One region of the Dietzia sp. oral taxon 368 genome, then DNA from elsewhere that is predicted to be linked to it. Evidence: predicted binding sites of a transcription regulator. Region 1 holds the regulator's gene; each other region holds the start of a gene.
What was found. Region 1 encodes LexA, which represses DNA repair genes until DNA is damaged. Its sites were predicted from a motif close to CGAACANNTGTTCG; they were not measured.

Region 1 (4,087 bases):
TCCCTGGGTACGGCCCGCCCGGTTTCGGCCGAGCGGATCGAGAAGGCGGTGGCGTCGGCGCTCGCGCCCCGGGCCCGGCGCTGACCGCTCGCGTCGGCGGCTCGGGGCGGGCGCCGGCCGCCGCGGTGACTGAGCGGACTCAGCGGCTCGTGCGGCGGTCTTTCAGTGCGATGATCTCTCGTTCGAAGTCGTCGGCCGAACTGAACTGCTTGTAAACGGAGGCGAAGCGGAGGTAGGCGACTTCGTCGAGGTCCTGGAGGGGTCCGAGGATCGCGAGCCCGATCTCGTGTGCGGGCACCTCGGAGGCGCCACGTGCGCGGACGGCGTCCTCGACCTGCTGGGCGAGACGCCGTAGGGCGTCCTCGTCGACGGAGCGGCCCTGGCAGGCCCGGCGGACTCCGCGGACCACCTTATCGCGGCTGAAAGCCTCGGTGACGCCGTTGCGTTTGAGGACTGTCAGCAGAGGCGTCTCGAGCGTGGTGAAGCGGTGCCCGCATTCGGGGCACTCTCGGCGGCGCCGGATCGCCTGCCCCTCGTCGACCGACCGTGAATCGATCACCCGGGAGTCCTCGTTGTGGCATGTAGGGCAGTACATTCCCGTGTGGCCCTTCGTCGACCGGACTGCGCGCCTCCCGGGTCGTGGCCCACGGGACGCGGGGACGATTGACCACCGTCCCCGGCTCATTCTAGGAGGCCCGGGTGCCTGTCACGCGTAGGCGGGCCCGCCGAGGAACGCCACGGCCAGGAGCATGATCACCCCGAAGACGATGCCGCAGGCCAGAAGTGCCCACGCGGGCACGTCGTCGACGACACAGGCCGGGGCCGGTGCCTCGATGCGGCAGGCGCGCACTTGATCGGCCGACACCGGACGGGTCCTGTCGGCCAGCCTCGGGGTGGGCATCCGCGAGGCCGTCGGCGCCAGGGCGGGGCGGCGGTCTGCGGGCGCGCCACGGCGGGGCGCGGCGGCGTCGTGCCGACCCACCGGCCGTGCGCCGGGCCGGGTCACGCCGCGTCCGCGAGTCCGCGGATCCGCGGCCGGGTTGGCGTTGACGCCGTGATCCACGCGGTGCATCGAAGCGCGGTGCTCCGCCGGGCAGATCTCCGTCCACCGCACCGTGGAGTCGGTGTGCGAGTGCAGCTCCAGAACGGTCATGTCCACTCCCTGCTCGATACGATGTGCGAAAGGCGTTCGCACATCCGTATGGATTGCTCAGTACATCTGTTCGAATTTGAACACGTCTAGAGTTGTATCACGCGACTCCGACACGATCACCATTCCGCGGTGAAATTCTTCGAACGTGTGTGTGGCGATCCCCGTTCCGGGGTTATAGGGTGTACACAGATGACGACGTCGAACATCCATTCGCCGAAGGGACCCGCCATGCCGAAGCCCGACTTCGACTCACTGACAGACCGCCAGAAGAGTGTGTTGCTGCACATCCACGACACGGTCAAGGAGCGCGGCTACCCCCCGAGCATCCGCGAGATCGGTGACGCCGTGGGACTGCAGTCGACATCGTCGGTCGCCCATCAGTTACGAACTCTGGAGAAGAAGGGCTTCCTGACCCGGGACCCGCACAAGCCGCGCGCGGTCGACGTGCACGGTGTCCCGGGGCAGAAGACCCGCGGTCGCCGGTCCCCGACCAGCGAGGTCCGTCGCCCTAGCGGGGCGGTCGAGCCCGTCTATGTCCCGGTCCTCGGTCGGATCGCGGCGGGTGGACCCATCCTCGCCGAGCAGGCCGTGGAGGAGGTCTTCCCCCTCCCGTCCGACCTCGTCGGGTCCGGAGATCTGTTCATGCTCCGGGTCGTCGGTGAGTCGATGATCGACGCGGCGATCTGCGACGGCGACTACGTCGTGGTGCGGCGGCAGAACGTCGCGGACAACGGCGAGATCGTCGCCGCGATGATCGACGGCGAGGCGACCGTGAAAACGTTCCGCAAGGACTCCTCCGGGGTCTGGTTGCTGCCCCACAACCCGTCCTTCAGTCCCATCCCGGGCGAGCACGCCACGATCCTCGGCAAGGTCGTGACGGTGTTCCGAAAGCTCTGAGCCGCGCTCGATGACGAGAACGCCGCCTGTCCCACGATCGGATCAGGCGGCGTTCTCGTCGTTCCAGCGGGTCAGGCGGCTCCGTTGCGCGTGCCACCATCCGTGACGAACTCGCCGAGCTCACCGGCCACCGAAGCGGGCAGCCGCACCACCATCCGCGTCCCGCGGTCGGTGTGCTCCTCCTCGACCACCGCGCCCTCGGTGTGGACCCGTGCGACCACGTCACCTCGGGTATACGGGACCTCGAGAGTCACCTCCCTGTCCCCGGACGCCACGATCTGCACGATTCGTTCGAGCAGCTCGTCGAGGCCCTGCCCGGTGGCCGCGGAGACGAAGACCGCGTCCGGCAACGCGTGGTGCAGCTCCGTGAGCACAACCGGGTCGGCCGCGTCGATCTTGTTGATAACCAGCAGCTCCCGCGGGCGTTCGGCGTTCTGCTCCTCGACCACCTCGTTGATCACCTTGCGAACCGCATCGATCTGGCGGAGCGGGAACGCGTCGGACCCGTCGACCACGTGCAGCAACAGTTCGGAATCGACGACCTCCTCAAGCGTCGACCGGAACGCCTCGACCAACTGCGTGGGCAGGTGTCGGACGAAGCCGACCGTGTCGGTGAACACGACCGACCGTCCGTCGGGGAGGTCGGCGCGGCGGGTGGTGGGATCGAGAGTGGCGAACAGTGCGTTCTGTACGAGGACGCCGGCGCCGGTGATCCTGTTCAGTAGACTCGACTTTCCGGCGTTGGTGTAGCCTGCGATCGCGATGGACGGAACCGGCGTGGCTCTCCTGCGGTAGCGCTTGGTGTCGCGGGACTGCTTCATCCCCTTGATCTCGCGACGTAGCCGCGCCATCCGCTCGCGGATCCGGCGCCTGTCCGTCTCGATCTTGGTCTCACCGGGGCCTCGCAGGCCGACACCGCCGTTACTGCCGGCCCGTCCACCCGCCTGCCGGGAGAGCGACTCGCCCCACCCGCGGAGGCGGGGGAGCATGTACTCCATCTGGGCGAGGGTCACCTGGGCCTTACCCTCGCGGCTTGTCGCATGCTGGGCGAAGATGTCGAGGATCAACGCCGTCCGGTCGATGACCTTGACGTTGACCGCCTTCTCCAGAGCCAGGAGCTGGCCCGGGGTGAGCTCGCCATCGCAGATCACGGTGTCGGCGCCCGTCGCGGCGATGACGTCCTTGAGGACGCTCACCTTCCCGGAACCGATGAACGTCGCCGCATCCGGCTTGTCGCGTCGTTGGATCAGGGCGTCGCAGACCTCCGCGCCCGCCGTCTCGGCTAGCTGGGCGAGTTCCGCCATCGCGGCATCGGCCTGGGCTGCGGACCCCTCGGTCCACACGCCCACGAGTACGACCCGCTCCAGGCGGAGCTGACGGTACTCGGCGTCGTTGACGTCCTGGAGTTCGGTGGACAGACCCGCCACCCGGCGCAGAAAGGATCTCTCCTCGAGCTGCAGTTCGCCGATAGATGGATCGAGGTCTCGTGTCGGCCGGTCAGCGGCCGTGTGATCGATAGTCATTCTCCGGCATCATCTCACATCGGAGCCGTCCGTGTCCCCTGTGCGGGCGTGTGATATGCACCGCCGTGGAACCGGCCGGCGGCGACGAGAGCGGACGGGCCGGTGAGGGCGGAACCGCTCTCGGTCAGGGTCACCCCGACCTCGCCGCCGGGCACCGACACGACGACGTCTCCCGTACCGCGACCGGCATCGGCGAGGGCCGCCACCGCCGTCGCGACGATCCCGGTCCCGCACGACATCGTCTCGCCGGCCCCCCGCTCGTGGACGCGCATGGCCACTCGGCCGTCGGACAGGGGCGTCGCGATCTCCACGTTGACGCCGTGCGGGAAGAAGTCGCGGTCGAACACCGGGGGATCCCCGACCGGCAGGGTGGCCAGGGTCGCGGCGTCCAATCCGGGGACGACACAGGCCAGGTGGGGATTGCCCATGTCGACGGCCACTCCCGCGAAGGTGCGGCCACCGAGCTCTGTCGAGGACAGCCCGAGCAACCGCGGCTCCCCCATGTCGACCCGGA
Region 2 (4,087 bases), 560 kb from region 1:
TGCCACCGGAGCAGAACGTCCAACGGAAAGGCACGCACTTGCGCCGCACTGTGTTCAACGAAGACCACGAGGCCTTCCGCCAGACCCTCCGTGACTTCATCGAGTCCGAGGTGACCCCCCACTTCCAGGAGTGGTTCGAGGCCGGCATCGTCCCCCGTGAGTTCTACTACAAGCTCGCCGACCTCGGCCTGTTCGGCATCAACGTCGACGAGGAGTACGGCGGCGCGGGGATCAATTCCCACAAGTTCGAGGCCATCCAGTCCGAGGAGACCGCCCGCGCCGGCGTGGACTTCGGCGGCTCGGGTGTCCACGTACTGCTCGGGCTCCCCTACATCAAGGCCCTGGCGACCGAGGAGCAGAAGCAGCGCTACCTGCCCAAGTTCGTCTCGGGCGAGGAGATGTGGGCGCTGGCCATGACCGAGCCCGGCACCGGGTCGGACCTGGCCGGCATGAAGAGCACCGCCAAGCTCTCGGAGGACGGCACCCACTATGTCCTCAACGGTGCCAAGACGTTCATCACCGGCGGCGTCCACGCCGACCGCGTGATCGTGGCCTGCCGTACCGCTCCCCCGCGTGAGGACGACCGCCGCTTCGGCATCTCGCTGCTCGCCGTCGACACCAAGCTCGAGGGCTACGCGGTGGGCCGCAAGCTCGACAAGGTCGGACTCAAGACCTCCGACACGGCCGAGCTGTCCTTCACCGACGTCAAGGTCCCGGTCGAGGACCTGCTCGGCGAAGAGAACCGCGGCTTCTACTACCTCGGGCAGAACCTGCCGTCCGAGCGCTGGGGCATCGCCTACGGTGCGTACGCCCAGGCCGCGGCCGCCGTGCGGTTCGCCAAGGAGTACACGCAGCAGCGCACGGTCTTCGGCAAGGAGGTGGCCTCGTTCCAGAACACCAAGTTCGAGCTGGCCGCGTGCCAGGCCAAGGTCGACGCCGCGCAGGCCGTCGCGGACCGCGCCCTCGAGGCGCTGGACGAGGGCGAGCTCACCGCCGCCGAGGCGGCCTCGGCCAAGCTGTTCTGCACCGAGGTCGCCGCCGAGGTCATCGACCGTTGCCTCCAGCTGCACGGCGGCTACGGCTTCATGAACGAGTATCCGATCGCGCGCCTCTACTCCGACAATCGCGTGAACCGGATCTACGGCGGCACCAACGAGGTCATGAAGACCATCATCGCCAAGGACATGGGGCTGTAAGCGACCCCACCACCCCACGAACGGGCCTCGACCGCACACTGCGGACGAGGCCCGTTCTCGTGGCCGCTCCGCCGCCTCCGCCCCCTCCGTCCGGCCGGCGTCTCGCCGCCCGGTGCCCCTCGCCCTCCCTGCGAGTAGACGAGTTGGGACCCCATCGTGTCGTAGTGGGTTGCTAGTGTTCACTTTATCGAACACACGAGCGATCATCGTCCGGCCGGGCGGCGATCACACCCACGCCAAGGGGGCGGGCACCGATGACGCGAGCACCACAGCCGCACCCGGGCGGCTCCGTCAACTGTCCCGCCATCGCCGCGGCCGGCGCCGCCGCCGTGCAGGCCCTGTACGCCGAGAACATCGCCGCCGCCGCCCGACTGCGCGCCTGCTACCACCTCTACACCGTGTGCGAGGACGAGCAGGAACGACGCGACCTGGCCGCCGGCTACGACCCCGAGCTCGACCTCAAACCCGAACACGCCGTCATCGACCCCTTCCACATCGCCTGCGCCGAGATCGTCGCCGCCTACGGCGTGCACAACAACCGCGCCCGCACCCTGCTCACCCGGGCCCGCACCCTGATCACCCGCTTCCCCACCCTGGTCGAGGCCATGGAAACCGGCCGCCTCGACGAGGACACCGCCACCCTGCTCGCCCGCCACATGCGCACCGTGGACTCCGCCCACCGCGGCCCCATCCAGCGCGAGATCATCGACTGGCTTATGGCCGCCATCGCCGCCGGCACCCGCCCCGGCCGCGACGCCATCCTGGGCACCCTCGACCGCATCATCACCGACCACGACCCCGCCGGCGTCCGCGCCCGCCGCGCCGCCGCCACCCGCGAACGCCACATCCGCCTACGCCGCGGCACCGACGGGATGGCCGACCTCACCGCCCACCTCACCGCCACCGAAGCCTCCACCCTCTACGAGGTCCTGCACCGCGCCGCCACCGAGCAAGCCACCCGCGACAAAAAGGCCCGCCTCCAGGCCGCCCGCGCCGGCGGCGACACCGTCGACGCCGAGTACATCCGCAGCATCGACGAACTGCGCGCCGACGCCCTCGTCGCCGCCTTCCTCGACCCCACCGACCCAGACGACCAGACCGGCGGCCAGCCCGGCGACCACACCCGCGGAGACGCCGCGCAGACCGGCGCACGGGCCGGGGCCCGACCCCTGGCCACCCAGGTCCGCCCCACCATCACCGTCCTCGCACCCCTGGGCCCCGACGGCGAACCCGAGGTCTACCTCCCCCGCGGCGGCCCCGCCACCATCGAAGCCCTCATCGAACTACTGGCCCGCAGCGTCGGCGCCACCATCACCGTGCCCCACACCCAACCCGGCACCGCCGATTCCCCCACCGCAGCCCGCCGCTACCGCATCAGCGCCGAACTGGCCCACCGCATCCGCCTACGCGACGGCACCTGCCGCCACCCCGGATGCTCCGTACCCGCCCAGGACTGCGACATCGACCACTGCCGCCCCTTCAACCACACCGACCCCGACAGCGGCGGCCTGACCATCGAAGCCAACCTCGCCAGCATGTGCCGCCAACACCACCGCTTCAAAACCTTCCACGGCTGGCACTACCACCTCGCCCCCGACGGCACCCTGACCGTGACCACCGACACCGGCCACACCCTGACCACCCACCCCACCGGCCCCCTGGCCCGCTGGCGCCAACGCGACCCAGACCCAGACCCAGACCCCACCGACGACGCCCCACCCCGCCGGCCCTGGCTCGACCCTCGACCACAAGCCACCCACTGGCTCCGACGCGCCCGACGCCTCGCCGCCGAACGCGCCGCCAACACCACCACACCCCCACCCACAACCGGCCACCCCACCACCGACACCGACCCACCGCCCTTCTAGACGGCGCCGGCCGTCAGCGCGCGACGAAAAGCGCCGGGGCCCGACGTCGCGGACAGCGACGCCGGGCCCCGGCGGAAGGCGATCAGTGGGTCAGTGCTTCTCGCGACCCCAGTGGTACTCGAAGACCAGGCCGCAGGCGGTGATCACCAGCGCGACGGCGCCGCCGATGAGCACCCACCAGTTCCAGAACGCCGCCCCGTAGCCGACCACGAAAACCGAGAAGGCCAGCAGGAACGGCCAGAAGCTGTGCGGGCTGAAGAAGCCCAGCTCACCGGCGCCGTCGGAGACCTCGGCCTCCTCGTAGTCCTCGGGCAGCGTGCTGATACGCCGCGCCACGAAGCGGAGGTAACCCCCGATCAGCAGGCTCAGGCCGGCCGAGAGCACGAGGGCCGTGGTTCCGACCCACTCGACGCCCGTCCGCGACGTACCGGTGAGGTACCCGTACGCGATGGCCAGGAAGGCCAGGAAGATAAACAGTGCGTCGAAGATTCGTACTGTTGCGCTCATCGTTCAGAAATCCTTCGCGTGATACCGGGAGAACCGTCAGTTAGCTGACGCGGTCTCGATGGTGTTGTTCTGGTCGCGGGTATCGCTGCGGCCGGTCTTGAACGGTGCAGTGGAGATCGAGTACGGCTCCTCCCCGATGGACTCCAGCGCCTCCGCGTTGGTCGCGGTCGGATTGGCCTGGCGGAACTCGATGTAGTCGGCGAACGCCTCCGGGGAGACCGCGCGCAGCTCGAAGTTCATCATCGCGTGGTAGATGCCGCACATCTCGGCACAGCGGCCGACGAAGGCGCCCTCGCGCTCGATCTCCTCGATCTGGAACATGCTCAACTGCTGATTCTTGCCGGGGTGCGGCATCACGTCGAGCTTGTAGATGAACTCGGGAATCCAGAACGAGTGGATGACGTCCGCCGACGCGAGCCGGAACTCGATACGCGTGTCGGTCGGCAGGACCAGGACCGGGACCTCGTCGGAAGTGCCCACGGTCTCGATGTTGTTGAAGTACAGGTACGACTTGTC
Region 3 (4,087 bases), 1.6 Mb from region 1:
CCGCCACCGGACCCCCGCGCCCAGACCTCCTAGTCTGGAGGAGTGACTGATGCGGGACCGAGACATACGCGCGCCGGCACTGCGACGCTGGAGCCGACCGCCCCCGATGTCGCCCTGCTCTTCGAGGGCGGTGGTATGCGGGCGGTGCACACCGCGGGCGTTGTCGAGACCTTGATCGAGGCGGGGATCCACACCGGTCTGGTCGCCGGAATCTCGGCCGGGGCGTCTCACCTCGCTAACTACGTCTCCCGCGACGCGGTACGCGCCCGGAAGAGTTTCGTGGAGATGGCCGCGGACCCGAACTTCGGGGACTTGCGTAGTTTCGCGCGCGGCAAGGGCCTGTTTAACGCGGAGTACATCTACGAGCAGGCCGGCCTGCCGGATCAGGTGTTGCCGTACGACTTCGAGACGTTCGAGGCCAGCGGGACCGCCGCGCGGATCGGGACGTTCCGCTGCTCGGATGGCGAGACGGTCTTCTGGACCGAGGACGACGTCGAGTCGATGGCCGACCTCATGCGGATGGTTCGGTCCTCGTCGACCATGCCGGTGTGGATGCCGCCGGTGCTCATCGACGGCGAGTACTACGTCGACGGCGCCCTGGGCCACGACGGTGGGATCCCGTTGTCGGCGGCGCGCGAGGCGGGGTTCGAGAAGTTCCTGATCGTGCTCACTCAGCCTGAGGGCTACCGGAAGATCCCGCCGCGCCGACTGACGCCTTTCTATCGCTCGTACTTCCGTCGCTTCCCGGCGGTGGGGGAGGCGCTCCTGCACCGCTGGGCGCTGTACAACGAGACGCTCGACGAGATCGAGGAGCTGGAGAAGTCGGGCGACGCGCTGGTCTTCCGACCGGAGCGGGTGACGATCAGGAGCTACGAGCGCCGGGTCGACCGGCTCGCGGAGGCGTACGTCTCGGGACGCGAGCAGGCCCGCCGTGAGGTCGACAGCTGGCTGGAGTTCTGCGGACTCTGAGAAGACCTGTCCCGCCGCTCCGGAGAGGCCCGGAAATGCGCGACGCCGCGGTCGTGTTCAGGGCACGATCGCGGCGAAGCGGGAAGGGGTGTGACTCAGGAGCCGAAGATCTCCGCGCCGCCACCGAGCGTGAAGAGGATGTACGAGGGAAGGCGGAGCAGGCCGTCGATTGCGGCCGAGCCGACGCCACCCGCGGGGAGGAGGTCAGCGGACCCTTCGGAGAGGTCGAACCAGAAGTCAGAAATCTCGCCCATGTCGTGCCCTTTCGACGTGACGTGCCCACTGTCTGTGGGCTACACCACCAGAAGTTACGACCGCCCTGAGTGCCGTGCCACCGCGAAAGTCACATATTCCCCGGCTTGGTCGCCAGCTAAGGAATTTGCGAACTGTCGACCTGCTAAATGATCGGTTCGTGAAGAACTGGCCACGCTAACTAACTATCGCTCAATTTCGGCGACTGGGTTCTCGGCGATTCGGCGACAGCTGGCTTCTCGCTTCGATTGCGCTACGCGAAGCGGTTGGCGAGTAATTCGCAGATGCCCCTTGTGGTGTCGAACGCGTGACCGTAGAATAGAACACGTATTCGAGACATGGCGCGGCATGGCCGCGTAGGCGACCACGGGGGGTGGGGCATGGACGGCGATCCGGAGCGCACGACCGGTAACCCCGCTGCCGCGTTGGCAGGCCTGACGACGGCGGCGCGCGAAGGCTGGGCCGCCGAGAACCGCGCGGCCGCGCAGCGCCTGGTCGCTTGTTACGCGCTGCTGCAGGAGTGTTGGCGTGAGTACGGGCACGGTATCGACGGCAGTCACGAGGCCCGTCCCGGCCACGCTGTTGTGGACGGGCTCGTCGCGGCGGCCGGGTATGTGGTGGCGGCGATGTCCATCTCGGCCAGGCGCGCGGAGAAGATGCTGTCCTTTGCCTGGGAACTGCACACCCGCTACCCGGCGATTCTGGAGGCCATGGCCGCCGGGCTGATGGAACAACGCGTCGCCGAACTGCTGGCCCGGCAGATGGCCACCGTCCGCGGGGACGTGTTGGAGAAGGTCCAGCGCCAGGTCGTCGAGGACTACCTCAACGGTGTCGCCGCCGGTATCCGCCTGGGCGATAAGGCCCTGCGCGATGACATCGACGCCGTCATCGGTCGCCACGACCCCGACGCCATCCGCCTGCGCAAGGAAGACGCCAGCCGCGGCCGCGGTGTGCGCATCGGCAAAGGCGTCGACGGTATGTCCACCGTCTCCGCCCTGCTGGCCACCGAGGAAGCCGCCGTGCTGGCCGAGGCCCTCGACCAGCGGGTCGCCGAACACCAGGCCGCCGACACTGGCGCAGCCGCCGCGGCCGACCCGGATGCCCCGGCCGAGCCGGAGCCGCGCTACTCCAAAGCTGAACGCCGCGCCGACGCCCTGATGTCGCTGATCTGCGGCGACACCCCCACCCACCCCGACACCGACACCGGCACCGGCACCGACACTGGCACCGACAGTAACGCCGGCCCGGGCGACCCGAGCGCCGCCACTGGCGGCGGTCAGGGGCTGGCGCCGGTATTGCGGCCGAAGGTCACCGTCATCGCCACCGGCGACAACGGCCGCGACGACCACGGCGCGCGGGTGGAGTTCACCCGCACCGGCCAAGCCGCCCTGCACACGCTGATGGAGATGCTCGCCACCTCAGATGGCGCCTCGTTCGAGCAGGTCGATCCCCGCCTCGGCGCGGCCGACGACACCGCCGCCGCGCTGAGATACCGGCCCGGTGCCGAGTTGGCGCGCCGGGTCCGGCTTCGCGACGGCACCTGCCGGCACCCCGGGTGCACGGTCCCCGCCGACGACTGCGACCTGGACCATGTGGTGCCGTTCAACCACGCCGACCCCACCGCCGGCGGCCAGACGGTGGAGGCGAATCTGGTCAGTCAGTGCCGCCGCCATCACCGGTTCAAAACCTTCTCCGACTGGACCTACAAGCTCGAGCCCGACGGCACCCTGATCGTGACCACCCCCGACGGCACCGTCATGCTCACCCGCCCCGACGGGCCGCTGGCCCAGTACCGGCGCGAGCACCAACGCGACGAGGCCGACGCCTGGGCACGCCAGCAACGCCGCAACCCCAACCCCGACACCGGGGCCGGGATCCTGGACGAGGCCACCTACTTCGCCCGCCGCGCCCAACGCCTGGCCCGCGAACGCGCCCGCGCCACCGCCCACAACGCAGCCGACGCGACCTCGCCGCCACCCGAGACCGCCGCCGACACCACCCCGGACCCGGCCCCGCGCGAAAGAACGACCCCCGCCGCGGCCAGCCGCTGGTGGCAACGCAACAAACCCACCGACAGCACCCTGGAAAAAGCCATCCTCCACGCCCTCCACCAACACCTCGACGAACTCCTCCAACCACCACCACCCTTCTGATGGCGCGCTCTTCAGGCGGCGCAGACCCGAGCGCAACGCGTGCGGGGAGGCTTCCGGTGGTGCGGACGCTTGATGCGGTTAGGCGACCCTTGTTAGACAGACCAGTCTGTTCTGACTATCCTCGCCGCCATGACCGATACTGCAGCCGCCCCCCGTACCGCTCGTCCCGCGCGCGCGGCCAAGCCACAGGGGCAGTGGAAGATCGACGGCAAGCTCACGCTCAACCACAACGAGCAGTTCAAGCTGGAGGACGACGCCCTCAACGTGCGCCAGCGCATCCTGGACACGTACTCCAAGGAGGGCTTCGATTCGATCCCGTCGGACGACTTGTCGGGCCGTATGCGCTGGTGGGGCCTGTACACGCAGCGCAAGCAGGGCCTCGACGGCTCCCGGACCTCGAAGCTCGAGGCCGACGAGCTGCAGGACAAGTACTTCATGATGCGCGTCCGCACGGACGGTGGCGCGGTCTCCACCGACCAGCTGCGCGTGCTGGCGAGCATCTCGACCGACTTCGCCCGCGGCACGGCCGACATCTCCGACCGGCAGAACATCCAGTACCACTGGATCGCCATCGAGGACGTCCCCGCAATCTGGCAGCGGCTCGAGGACGTGGGCATCGACACGGTCGAGGCGTGCGGCGACTGCCCGCGCGTCATCCTCGGTAGCCCGGTCGCCGGTGTGGCGGAGAACGAGATCCTCGACCCCACCCCGGT

Region 2: a site for LexA is predicted at 1,385-1,398, ahead of C3V38_RS11980 (HNH endonuclease signature motif containing protein). Genes of this name have one in related genera too.
Region 3: a site for LexA is predicted at 1,542-1,555, ahead of C3V38_RS07085 (HNH endonuclease signature motif containing protein). Genes of this name have one in related genera too.

The regions. Positions count from the first base shown of each region.
Region 1 covers NZ_CP027238.1:3,126,810-3,130,896, forward strand. Annotated here, with positions in the region: gene hrpA (ATP-dependent RNA helicase HrpA) at 1-84, shown strand, start outside; gene nrdR (transcriptional regulator NrdR) at 140-595, opposite strand; gene C3V38_RS14610 (hypothetical protein) at 707-1,153, opposite strand; gene lexA (transcriptional repressor LexA) at 1,382-2,050, shown strand; gene hflX (GTPase HflX) at 2,122-3,573, opposite strand; gene dapF (diaminopimelate epimerase) at 3,588-4,087, opposite strand, start outside.
Region 2 covers NZ_CP027238.1:2,567,003-2,571,089, reverse strand. Annotated here, with positions in the region: gene C3V38_RS11985 (acyl-CoA dehydrogenase family protein) at 39-1,196, shown strand; gene C3V38_RS11980 (HNH endonuclease signature motif containing protein) at 1,451-3,064, shown strand; gene C3V38_RS11975 (cytochrome c oxidase subunit 4) at 3,155-3,571, opposite strand; gene C3V38_RS11970 (cytochrome c oxidase subunit II) at 3,608-4,087, opposite strand, start outside.
Region 3 covers NZ_CP027238.1:1,502,119-1,506,205, forward strand. Annotated here, with positions in the region: gene C3V38_RS07080 (patatin family protein) at 43-969, shown strand; gene C3V38_RS17575 (hypothetical protein) at 1,065-1,223, opposite strand; gene C3V38_RS07085 (HNH endonuclease signature motif containing protein) at 1,602-3,374, shown strand; gene C3V38_RS07090 (nitrite/sulfite reductase) at 3,504-4,087, shown strand, end outside.